2 regions of the Psychrobacillus sp. FSL K6-1267 genome follow, and region 1 is predicted to be linked to the other one. Evidence: riboswitches for the same ligand, from Rfam matches in the RefSeq annotation. Region 1 holds a riboswitch; the other holds the start of a gene.
The links. A riboswitch is a leader RNA that binds a small molecule or an ion and turns the genes downstream of it on or off. The one in region 1 is predicted to bind thiamine pyrophosphate.

Region 1 (5,763 bases):
TAACAATAATATTTCTGGCTCCATAATCATTGCACAAGCAGTGGCAACCCTTTGCTTCATACCTCCAGAAAGCGATTGAATGATGGAATGTCGATAATCCGTTAACCTAGTTAACTCCAATACTTCAGAAATCTTCGTCTCCATTTCTTCCCGTGCGACGAGTAAATTCTCTAAAGTAAAAGCAAGCTCTTCCTCTACAGTTGGCATACAAAATTGTGCATCGGGATCTTGAAATACTGTTGCGATACGATGATTGACCTCGCCAGGTCGATAGGAATCATTTTCTTTACCAAAAAGTTCTATTCTACCGGACACTATGCCATCGCAATTTTCTGGATAGAGACGATTGCACAAATAAAGTAAAGTGCTCTTTCCACAGCCGCTTGGTCCGGTTATGACGACACGCTCTCCTTTTTCGATAGACATAGAAAAGTTTGATAGAACAGCAGTATCCTTGTCTGGATAAGAAAAGGTGACATCTTCAAAATGGATAACTTTAGGCACGAATATCACCTTTTTTTGAACGCGAAATAGCATATCCTCTTAACGAACCAGTGGCAAGCAAGCCGTCAGCTACAGCTTTTCCACCTAAACCAGCAATGAGAGTTCCACTAAAAATACGAACAACTAGCATGAAAACTACATATCCAGTGGTATAAACGGCAAATCCTCCTAAGAAATAGCCATACACAAAGCTAAAAACTGCGGATCCTGCTCCCGCAAGCATTAAAACCCAAAGGTCAAACCGTTTGTAACGTGTAGCGGCGAATACAGCCTCGGCACCTAGACCTTGTATGACACCAGAAAGGATAAGACGTGGCCCGACGGCATTACCTAAAAGTACCTCTATTGCTGCTGCGATAGTTTCCGAGATAACCGCCGCCCCAGGTTTCCGAATGATGTACATACAGATAATTGAAACGATAAACCAAACACCAAAAATCCACTCATATGCGATTGGTCCGACGAAGCCAGACCAAATGTTTCCTACATGAAGGAAGAGTAAATAAACAATCCCAAACACTACTGCAAAGACCGACATTAAAACAATTTCTTTTAGCTTCCATGATTTAAGCATGGAGGTCATCTCCGTGAGAAGGGCTATTAATGCTCATCGATAAAGTCATCACTAAATGCTTGTGCTCTTCTGATCTAGCTCTGCTGAAGGCTGCCTCATAATAAGCAAACACGTCATGGATATCCCCATGAATCCCGCTAGCATAATGCATAGATTCATTGAATACACCCTTCACTTTAGCGTGCTCAATCTCTCTGTAGATCACATCCATATAGTTAGGATTGTTCATAGGGTATAAAGCAAATTGAGAAGAAACATATTGGTTTGTTTCATCCTTATTTGTCACTTCATCTCCCTTGTCTAAATAAACGTCAGCAGTGGTGTCGCCAGGACAACCCGCTGAAAATGTTCCAGAAAGAGCTACATGTACCCCTGTTTTGGCAGCATTCAGAGTAATAGATTTTGCCACATTAAATACATGAACTTGTTTTCCTCTGATAACGGTTGAGACATCATCCGTATGCATCCACACATTGGATACATCTGTATTCTGTAGTGCACCTTTAATAATACTTACAAATTCATTGCTCATCGGATGTAGGGAAAAACGAAACCCTACAATTGGGCTTAAACCACATTCCATCCTAAAAACCTCCCTCAATTTTTTCATAAAAAAAAGCTACATCCGTGAAGATGCAGCCACTAACCCTTATGAAAAAAGGAAAGTCACCGCACTTCCTCACGCAGGTATTATCCTGATCGAGTAATAAGGGATCGGAGCTAAAAAGCTCTCATCACAGCCAAAGTGGGCACCCCTAGTGCAGAAACGGTATGTAGTTTTACAGTTGTGTATAAATTTACACAATTTGTTTTCTTTATGTGCCCACAGTATAGCGTATAAAAATATAATTGTAAATATGGTTGAATTCTTTTCTCTAATCGTCCATGCTTAAATTATCAGAAAACATAAGGGGGAAACTAAATGGACAAAATTTTTATTACTCGAAAATTACCGGAGGAAATTGTACAGCCATTAAGAGAAAAATTTGAGGTGAATATGTGGCACAGCGAGGAAACTCCAATGGATTATGAAGATATAAAAAAGGAGGCAAAGGACGTCCATGCCCTGTGGACGGTTCTCTCTGATAAAGTGGACCGGGAACTTATAGAAAGTTTACCGAATTTAAAAATTATCAGTAATCTAGCGGTTGGCTTCAATAATATTGATGTGGAAGCAGCGAAAGAAAAAGGGGTTATGGTAACAAATACTCCTGGTGTATTAACTGAGACAACTGCAGACCTAACCTTTGCGTTGTTATTGGCTACTGCTCGTCGTATTACCGAAGCAGAACAGGATATTCGTGCAGGTAAATGGAAATCATGGACACCGATGCAACTGACGGGAATGGACGTTTTTGGAGCTACGTTAGGAATCATAGGCATGGGAAGAATCGGTGAAGCGGTAGCAAGACGTGCGAAGGGTTTTAATATGAAAGTCTTATATCATAATAGAACAAGAAAATTAGAGGCAGAGCAACAAAATAACTTTACATATGTGGAGCTAGAAACATTATTGCAAGAATCTGATTTTGTTGTAATATTGACACCTCTAACTCCAGAAACTAAAAGGATGATTGGAAAAAAAGAGTTAGGATTGATGAAGGAAACCTCTGCTCTTATTAATGTTGCACGTGGCGGAATCGTAGATGAGCAATCCCTTTATGATGCCCTCCTAAATAAAAGAATATGGGCCGCTGGACTAGATGTTTTTGAGACGGAGCCTGTTCCTTTAGATCATCCACTCTTAACCTTGCCTAATGTTACAGTCCTCCCCCATATCGGCAGTGCAAGTATTCATACGAGACTTGCTATGATGCAAATAAATGCTAAAGCAATTGAAAATGTTTTAGAGGGACAAGAACCTGACAATCGAGTTGTTTAAAGGAAAAAATTATAATCTAGGCTGCCATGAATCCAGTATTCATGGCATTTTTTATGAGGTAAGAAAGGTGTAAGTATGCGACGGGGATGGCTTATCGCTCACCCAACAGAAAGTGTCCACCTGAAATCAAGCTTACTATCCTATGTCCTAATCTAGTAGAAAGCAAGTGAGCATGCACTTTTCAATTAAAACTATACAAAAGCACTATCTATCAAATACTTGATAAAAATTACTGTTTTTAAACGAGAATATTGTACAATATTTACCTATTTATCTAATCGTATTGGTCTACTAAATTAATGCTAAATATTCAGATTAAAATAAAAAATTAACAACTATCTCTTTAAGTAATTTGCAATATACAAATTTGTTTAGTAGTATTAGTAGTTATAAATTAGGCGTCCTTTAATTTCAGTATTAGGAAGTTTAATTGTTTTGAAATTTTAGCAGTTATTTTATAGGTATTGAAGGAGGAACGATCGAACGTCTAATTTAAAAATTGAATGAAAAGAGGTAGTCAGACTAATGAAAAAAATTATGTTATTTTTTTCACTTTGCATGCTTTTAGTACTTACAGCTTGTGGTAACGAGACAAGCAAAGACAGTATTGAGGTGATTAAGTTTGCTGATGCAGGATGGGATAGTATACGCCTACACAACAGCATTGCTCAAACTATCATCGAAGAAGGTTATGGTTATGAAACCGAGGTAACAAGTGGAACAACAGCAGCTACGATGCAATCACTTGAAAAGGGCGACATAAATGTCTATATGGAAGTATGGACCGATAACATTAAAGATGTCTACGAAAAAGCAATTGAAAGTGGAAATATCATGAAGGTAGCTACTAATTTCGCTGATAACGCGCAAGGATTATATGTTCCAACTTACGTGATAGAGGGAGATGCAGAACGAGGAATTGAACCAATCGCTCCAGATTTAAAGACAGTTCAAGACTTAGAGAAGTATCCAGAAATTTTCCAAGATCCCGAAGATAGCAGTAAAGGCCGAGTGGTCGGAGCTCCATCTAGTTGGGTAGTAAGTGAGTATTTGGGGACGAAACTTGAAACATATGGCCTTGACGAACAATATAACTATCTAGCACCCGGCTCTGATTCTGCAATTGTTGCAGATTTAGCAGGAGCATATAAAAAAGGGGAGCCTTGGGTAGGATATTATTGGTCACCAACGTGGGTAACAGCTAGCTACGATTTAACTCTATTAGAAGACGCACCTTACGACGAAGCAAAATGGAATGAATCAAAAGGAACTGAGTTTCCACCAAATGATGTAGTTATTGCAGTTCATAAGGATTTACCAACACAAGCTAAGGACGTAGTAGACTTTTTAAGTAAATATGAAACTAGTAACGATTTAACGGAAAGTGCATTAGACTATATGCAGGAAAATGATGTTGAAGCAGATGAAGCCGCTATTTGGTGGATGAAAGAGTATGAAGATATTTGGACAGCTTGGGTGTCCGAAGAAGTGGCTGAAAAGGTAAAAGCTTCTTTGAAATAATTCATTACTTAATCTAACTAAAGAAAGGTGGTTGTGGCTGTACTTTTACAGTCCCATTCTATGACAGAATTTCCAAACGTACGATTTCCAATAGGGGATGTAGTAGAGAAATTCGTGGATTTTCTTGCCATGAATTTTGATGCATTCTTTGATTTTATCTTTATCATCTCGTCTTCCATGATTAAAGGTCTTGAGGCGGGTCTACTAGCAATTCCTTGGTGGTTATTTATTGTTATCATCTTTTTAATTGGATGGTTTTTTAATAATCTATATGGAGGACTGCTATATGCAGCATTTATCTTCTTAATTGGATCCTTTGATTTGTGGCCAGAAACAATGACCACCATTTCCATCGTTTTAATCTCCGTAATTTTGTCTCTTGTTATAGGAATACCACTAGGAGTTGGAATGGCTTTTAGTAAATCAATGTCCAGAATCATGCGTCCGATATTAGACGCGATGCAGACAATGCCAAGCTTTGTCTACTTAATACCAGTAATTTTCTTCTTTCCGCTCGGAAATGTACCAGCAGTTATTGCAACAATCATTTATGCATTACCACCAGTAATCCGTTTAACAGAATTAGGTATCCGAAGTGTAGATAAAGAGATTGTAGAATCTGCACAATCATTCGGCTCCTCTTCCTCTCAAATGCTCATGAAAGTACAACTACCACAAGCCTTACCTACAATTATGGCAGGTATAAATCAAACAACAATGATGGCGCTAGCAATGGCGGTTGTTGGTTCTATGGTTGGTGCGCAGGGACTTGGAGAACGAGTACTCTTTGCAATTAACCGAATAGACATCTCACTAGGTTTTGAAGCTGGGATCAGTATTGTTTTCCTAGCGATTATCATCGACCGCGTTACCGGAGGAATTGCGAATCGCCTTCAGAAACATAGGAGGGATGCCGCATGACAGTAAAATTAAAATTAGAAAACGTATCGAAGATTTTTGGGTCTCGACCTAAAAAAATTATTCCGATGGTAGAGAAGGGTGTACCAAAGGAAGAGATATTAGCTAAAACAGGGCATACGGTCGGAGTGTACAATGCATCAATGGAAATCATGGAGGGAGAGACCTTCGTGATTATGGGGTTATCAGGAAGTGGTAAGTCTACCCTAATTCGTTGTTTAAATTTATTGAATAGACCTACTTCTGGCGCTATATACGTCGATGGAGAAAATGTCGTGGATTACAATAAGACACAGTTAAAATACTATCGTCAAAAGAAAATAGCTATGGTATTCCAGCATTTTGGGCTGTTTAGCCATCGTAC
Region 2 (5,763 bases), 3.2 Mb from region 1:
ATTTTTAATAATGACCCTCCAATGTAAGCCATGTTACTTACGCGCCCACCCGATTTTAGAAAGTCCAAACTGCCTGGTATGAAAGCCAGCTTTGTTTTAGGAACGATAGATTCTATTTTTTCTATTAGCTGATTATGATCAATGGAAGGTTCTTCCTCCATTAAATTGGCAGCATACAGCACAACTGCAGCTAATCCTCCTGTCACGTTTAGCGTATCAATTAGGAAAAGATTTTCAAAATCCTCCGCTGCAATTAAAGCACTTTGAAAGGAAGCAGATGCTTTTGATGTATATCCAATGTGAATAATGATGCTCTCAGGAAAATTTGTTCTGATTTTCGTAAACAATTCATGATACTCATGTGTATTCGTTGCTGTTGTAGATGGAATTTTTTTTGTGCGACTATGATAATCGAAGACATCTTCTACAGGTAACTCACCATCTAAATAATCCTTCCCATCCATAATGACGTGCATCGGTACCACTTGAATTTGATGTTTTTCAACCAGGTCCTTCGGTAAATCCGCTCCACTCTCTGTTGATAAAATTATCCTTCTCATAGTACATCCCCTTCAAATAACGCATGCAATGCTGCGTACTTATTTATTTTATTTATCCTAAATATACACTAAAAGGGGAAAATATACAGATTAATAAACAGAAGATTTCCGTATGTAGTGGAATATTAACACTAAGTTAAACAGATAAAAGAAGGTATTAAGCTTAGCAATGACATAAAACCACCTATTCTTTTTCGGTTTAATTTCTACAATACTTACTTATCCTCATTCTTATCTGATTAAAAATAGGATAAATATAAAACAGACGGTTTAGAAATGCATTATCGCACTACTAAACCGTCTGCTTAATTACTTTAAACTAATTCCAACCACGCTACTGCTTCGCAATATGTGGCAATACTTTGATGCTGGTGGTTTAAGCAATTAGCTAGGACTTGCTATAGTTAAAGGTAGTTTTCATATTCATCTTCATACTTCAATGCGTATAATGATTAATGAAGTTATAGATTTTATAACAAATTATATTTGTATTAACTACGAAAATTCACTTTAAATTTCTCTAACAGTCTTCCAAATATCTTCACTAAGACTAATGGCAGAAATAACTGCAACACCATTAGCCCCAGCTTCACGTACGATGCTACTGTTTGTTGGTGAAATACCACCAATTGCTACAATGGGGACATTCGGATAGTCAGTTCTTGCTTTCTTTAAAAATGCAACCCCTGCTGGTGGTTCGGCATCTTTTTTTGATGATGTTTCAAAAATGGGTCCAATCCCAACATAATCTGCACCATTTGCAATCGCCTTTTCCAGTTCCTCCATCGTATGCACAGAAACACCGATGATTTTATTTTCTGCACGCTTACGAAACATTTCAATATTTAAATCATCCTGACCAACATGAATCCCATCAGCATTAAGCTTTAAGGCTAGCTCTACATCGTCATTTATTAGAAATGGCACTTTGTAAGCGTGACATAAATTTTGGCATTTACGTGCAAATTGTACATAGGAATCCCCAGTAAGTGCATTTTCACCCTTTTCTCTTAATTGAAACATCGTAATACCGGCTTGTAATGCTGCTTCTAACACCACTAAAGGATCACGCCTACAATTAATCGTACCCATAATAAAATATTTATCGAGATTTAGTGACATACAACATCACACTTCCCCTCAAGCTGACGATAGGCAAAATGATTCGTTGGACCAAAACCATGCCCAATATTTAATGGATTGCTAATCGCTAAATGGACAAATTTTTTCGCTTCCAAAACGGCTTCTTGCAAAGATTTTCCTTTTGCTATTTCTGCTGTTAATGCTGCTGAAAATGTACAGCCTGTTCCGTGCGTATGTTTAGTTTCAAATCGATTCGTTTCTAAGACAAAAGGAACCTCCCCTTTTATAAACACCGCATCAATCGCTTTGTCACCAGCTAAATGTCCACCTTTCATAACCACACATTGTACCCCAAGGGAGATAATATCTTGAGCAGCTAGAAATAGTTCTTGTTCCGTATGAATGGAGCGACCACTTATGACCTCGGCTTCTGGTATATTTGGTGTGCAAACAGTTGCAATGGGTAGCAGCTTATTTTTAAGAGCTTGTATAGACTCTTGTTGAAGCAAGCTGGCGCCGCCCTTCGCAATCATCACAGGGTCAACGATAAGAGGTAAGTCTCTATTTTTAAGTGTAGCAGCGACACACTCAATAATCTCTGAATTAAATAACATGCCTGTTTTAATCGCTGTCACATTAAAATCTTCAAGGACCGCCTTCAATTGTGCTTCTACAAATTGTACTGTTGTTGGAAAAATGCCATGTACACCTAACGTATTTTGGGCGGTTAAGGCAGTGATAACACTTGTACCAAATACACCAAGCTCTTGAAACGTTTTAATATCTGCCTGAATGCCTGCTCCGCCTCCACTATCTGAACCCGCTATCGTTAATGTAATCATTGGTGTCCCTCCGCTAAATATTCAAGTTGATTTAGAAAATTCATATGGAATGTCCCAATCGTTGAATACGCATTTGAGCTTGCTTGTTTATAATCACGAAGTAGATTCGCAAGATCTTCGAATGCATTTTCACAGCTTGCGAGCTCTGCTGCACAAAGGGCACTTAATAGACAGCCACTTCCTGTCATTTTCGTTACCTTTTCATGACCACCTACGATCCATTCTATTCTGATACCATCTGTAATCACATCTTGCTCACCTGTCACAATCACAAGACAGTTATATTTGTTTGCAACATGCATGGCCGTCTCAGCTACATCAAGTTCACCCACGCCACTATCGACGCCTTTTGCTTGCCAAGTAACACCTGCAATAGCCGCGAGTTCTCCGACATTACACCGAATTAAATTAATTTTAAGTTGTTGTAATATTTCCATCGTTGTTTCTAATCGAAAATTCGTTGCCCCTGCACCGACGGGATCAAAAACTATAGGAATGTTCTTCACATTCGCACTGTTTCCTGCTAGAAGCATTGATTTTATTGTCTGTTCATTTAATGTGCCGATATTTAATAAAAGCGCATTCGATTTTGATGCCATTTCCGCCGCTTCTTTAACCGCATCGGCCATCACAGGTGAAGCTCCTATTGCTAGTAAGCCATTTGCTGTAAAATTGGCCACGACATAGTTGGTGATACAATGCACTAAAGGTTTTTGTAGATTAATTTTTTGTAGGCTCATTCATATACACCCCTTTTGTCCAATTTTGCATCGTCCATGGCATTTCCCAAAACATCCACTCGTAATAACAGCTTTTTTCAAAATGTGCCTTTAAAACCTTTTGTTTCATGGGCTGTTCCTTCGCAAAACGATTTAACATCGACTTTTGCTTATTAATCGATTGAAGCATTTCGTCAGATGCATATAATGCAATCCATTGCGCATACAGCGGTATATTCGGACGAGCATACTTAAGCTGTTGCCCAATTTCTTGATAGAGCCAAGGGCAAGGTAATATAGCAGCAAATGCTTCTGCTACATCGCCATTATGGACTGCATTGTACATATGACTCACATAATTATAAGTAGCTGGTGCCACCTCAAAATTTTCAATTTCTTCGGCCGTTACATTTAAGTCTTGAAAAGTTGTACGGTGAAGCTCAAGCTCTGCTTCATGAATAAATCTCGCACTGTTTAAAAAGTACTGAATGTCCTCATCATTTGTTGCCTTTGCAGCTGCTAAAGCTAAGACTTTTGTGTAATGCTTTAAATAATACGCATCCTGTAGCATATAAAACTTGAACTTTTCGAGTGGTAAACTACCATCAGCAATACCTTGCACAAACGGATGGTTAAAACTAGCCTCCCAATAAAATTGCGTCTCCTGTCTAACTTTTTCACAAAACTCCATTTTTTTGTCCTCCTTAATTGGTGGACGTAAGTGCAAAAAAGGCGCCTCTAATAGAGACGCCCAAAAAGTGTAGACTACACCCATGATTGCTCCCTACGCCAGTGTTAACTGTCAGGTTCTAAGGGTCAGGTTTTAACCTTCTCAACACAATGTGTCCCCCCGCAATTAAAGTATTTGCAAAAGAAAAGCTCCACGTAAATAATACGCGGAGCTTAAGTAAGTACATATTGATAATCGTGTACTTTGCTCCCTACGTCCGTATTAACAGCCAGGTTCTAAGGGTCAGGTTTTACCTTCTCAACACAAACGTGTCCCCCTGCAAATTCATTTAATTACACTAAGTTTAACTGAAAGAACCACGGCAAACAAGATAATAATCACGACGTTTCAAGTACGAATTTAAAAATGAATCAAAGACCCTAGTAGATGTATTGAATTTATATCATAAGTAGGAGCTTCTTCCAGGCTTAATTTAGGTAAGAGAAAAACAAAAAAAACGAATTCCAAAATCAGAATTCGTTTGTGAAAACTTATGATAACTCCAGCCAAGCAACCGCTTCGCAATGTGTCGTCTGCGGGAACATGTCCACTGGTTGAATTTCCTGTGTCTTATAGCCTCCATCTTCTAAAATGCGAAGATCACGTGCAAGTGTTGCTGGGTTACATGAGACATAAACTACACGTTTTGGGCGTTGCTCTATGATTGTCGTCAGAAGTGCTTCGTCGCAGCCTTTTCTCGGGGGATCCACTACTAGAACATCAGCATTTTTTCCTTCCTTGTACCACCGTGGAATGACTTCCTCTGCTGGGCCAGCTTCAAAGTATGTGTTAGTGAAGCCATTTAGCTCAGCATTTCTTTTTGCGTCCTCAATCGCTTGAGGGACAATTTCTACACCCAACACTTGCTTCGCTCTTTGCGCAAGGAACAATGAAATTGTACCAATTCCGCAATAAGCGTCAATTACAGTCTCGTCTCCTGAAAGCTGAGCATAATCGAGTGCCTGTTTATATAATACTTCTGTCTGCTCTGGGTTTACCTGATAAAAGGAACGAGCAGATATTTCAAATCGAACATCTCCGATTAAATCCTCAATCGTTGGTTTCCCCCACAATAGGTTTGTTTCGTCTCCGAAGATGACGTTCGTATTTCTTGAATTAACATTTTGCATAATCGAGGTGACTTTTGGTTCTGCTTCTCTAATTAGTTCAATAATTGCTTCCTTCTTTGAAAGCTTAGGATGCTTTGTTACTAAAACGACCATCACCTCGCCAGTTGCTCTGCCTTTACGGACTACTAAGTGACGCAGCTGACCTTTTTTTGTGTCTTCATTGTAAGGGACTAAGTCTAGCTCTAATGCCTTTTCCTTGAATGCTCTCATCAATCGATCAGCTTCATCCGATTGGATCAAACAAGTTGGAGTGTCTGCAATTCTGTGAGACTTCGCCTGATAAAACCCTGCAATCACCTTTCCATCCGCTAAACCAAATGGAATTTGAGATTTATTACGGTATTCCCAAGGGTTGTCCATTCCTTTTACAGGTAATACTGGCGCATCAATCTTGCCTAATCGTTGCATGACATTTCGAACCATATTTTCTTTCCATTTTAACTGACCTTCATAATTGATATGTTGGAGCTGACAGCCGCCACATTCATAAAATACAGGACATGGAGCTTCTACGCGAAATGGGGAGGGCTCTACAATATTTAATAATTTGGCAAAGCCATAGTTCTTTAATGTCTTTAAAACACGTACTTCCGCTTTTTCATCTGGCAGACCACCATGTATGAATAGTGGATAGCCGTCGACCTTAGCAACGCCAGATCCATCATGTGTCAAATCCTCTATATAAACCGCTAACTGATC

Region 2: another riboswitch for thiamine pyrophosphate. It lies ahead of tenA (thiaminase II); the one in region 1 lies ahead of MHB55_RS01210 (YkoF family thiamine/hydroxymethylpyrimidine-binding protein).

The regions. Positions count from the first base shown of each region.
Region 1 covers NZ_JBBOOR010000001.1:230,868-236,630, forward strand. The annotation lists gene MHB55_RS01200 (ABC transporter ATP-binding protein) at 1-504, opposite strand, end outside; gene MHB55_RS01205 (ECF transporter S component) at 497-1,078, opposite strand; gene MHB55_RS01210 (YkoF family thiamine/hydroxymethylpyrimidine-binding protein) at 1,071-1,661, opposite strand; TPP riboswitch at 1,738-1,845, opposite strand; gene MHB55_RS01215 (2-hydroxyacid dehydrogenase) at 2,001-2,960, shown strand; gene MHB55_RS01220 (ABC transporter substrate-binding protein) at 3,486-4,481, shown strand; gene MHB55_RS01225 (ABC transporter permease) at 4,515-5,402, shown strand; gene MHB55_RS01230 (quaternary amine ABC transporter ATP-binding protein) at 5,399-5,763, shown strand, end outside.
Region 2 covers NZ_JBBOOR010000001.1:3,418,679-3,424,441, forward strand. The annotation lists gene MHB55_RS17605 (DegV family protein) at 1-560, opposite strand, end outside; gene thiE (thiamine phosphate synthase) at 1,071-1,682, opposite strand; gene thiD (bifunctional hydroxymethylpyrimidine kinase/phosphomethylpyrimidine kinase) at 1,673-2,485, opposite strand; gene thiM (hydroxyethylthiazole kinase) at 2,482-3,225, opposite strand; gene tenA (thiaminase II) at 3,206-3,895, opposite strand; TPP riboswitch at 3,969-4,066, opposite strand; TPP riboswitch at 4,126-4,223, opposite strand; gene rlmD (23S rRNA (uracil(1939)-C(5))-methyltransferase RlmD) at 4,426-5,763, opposite strand, start outside.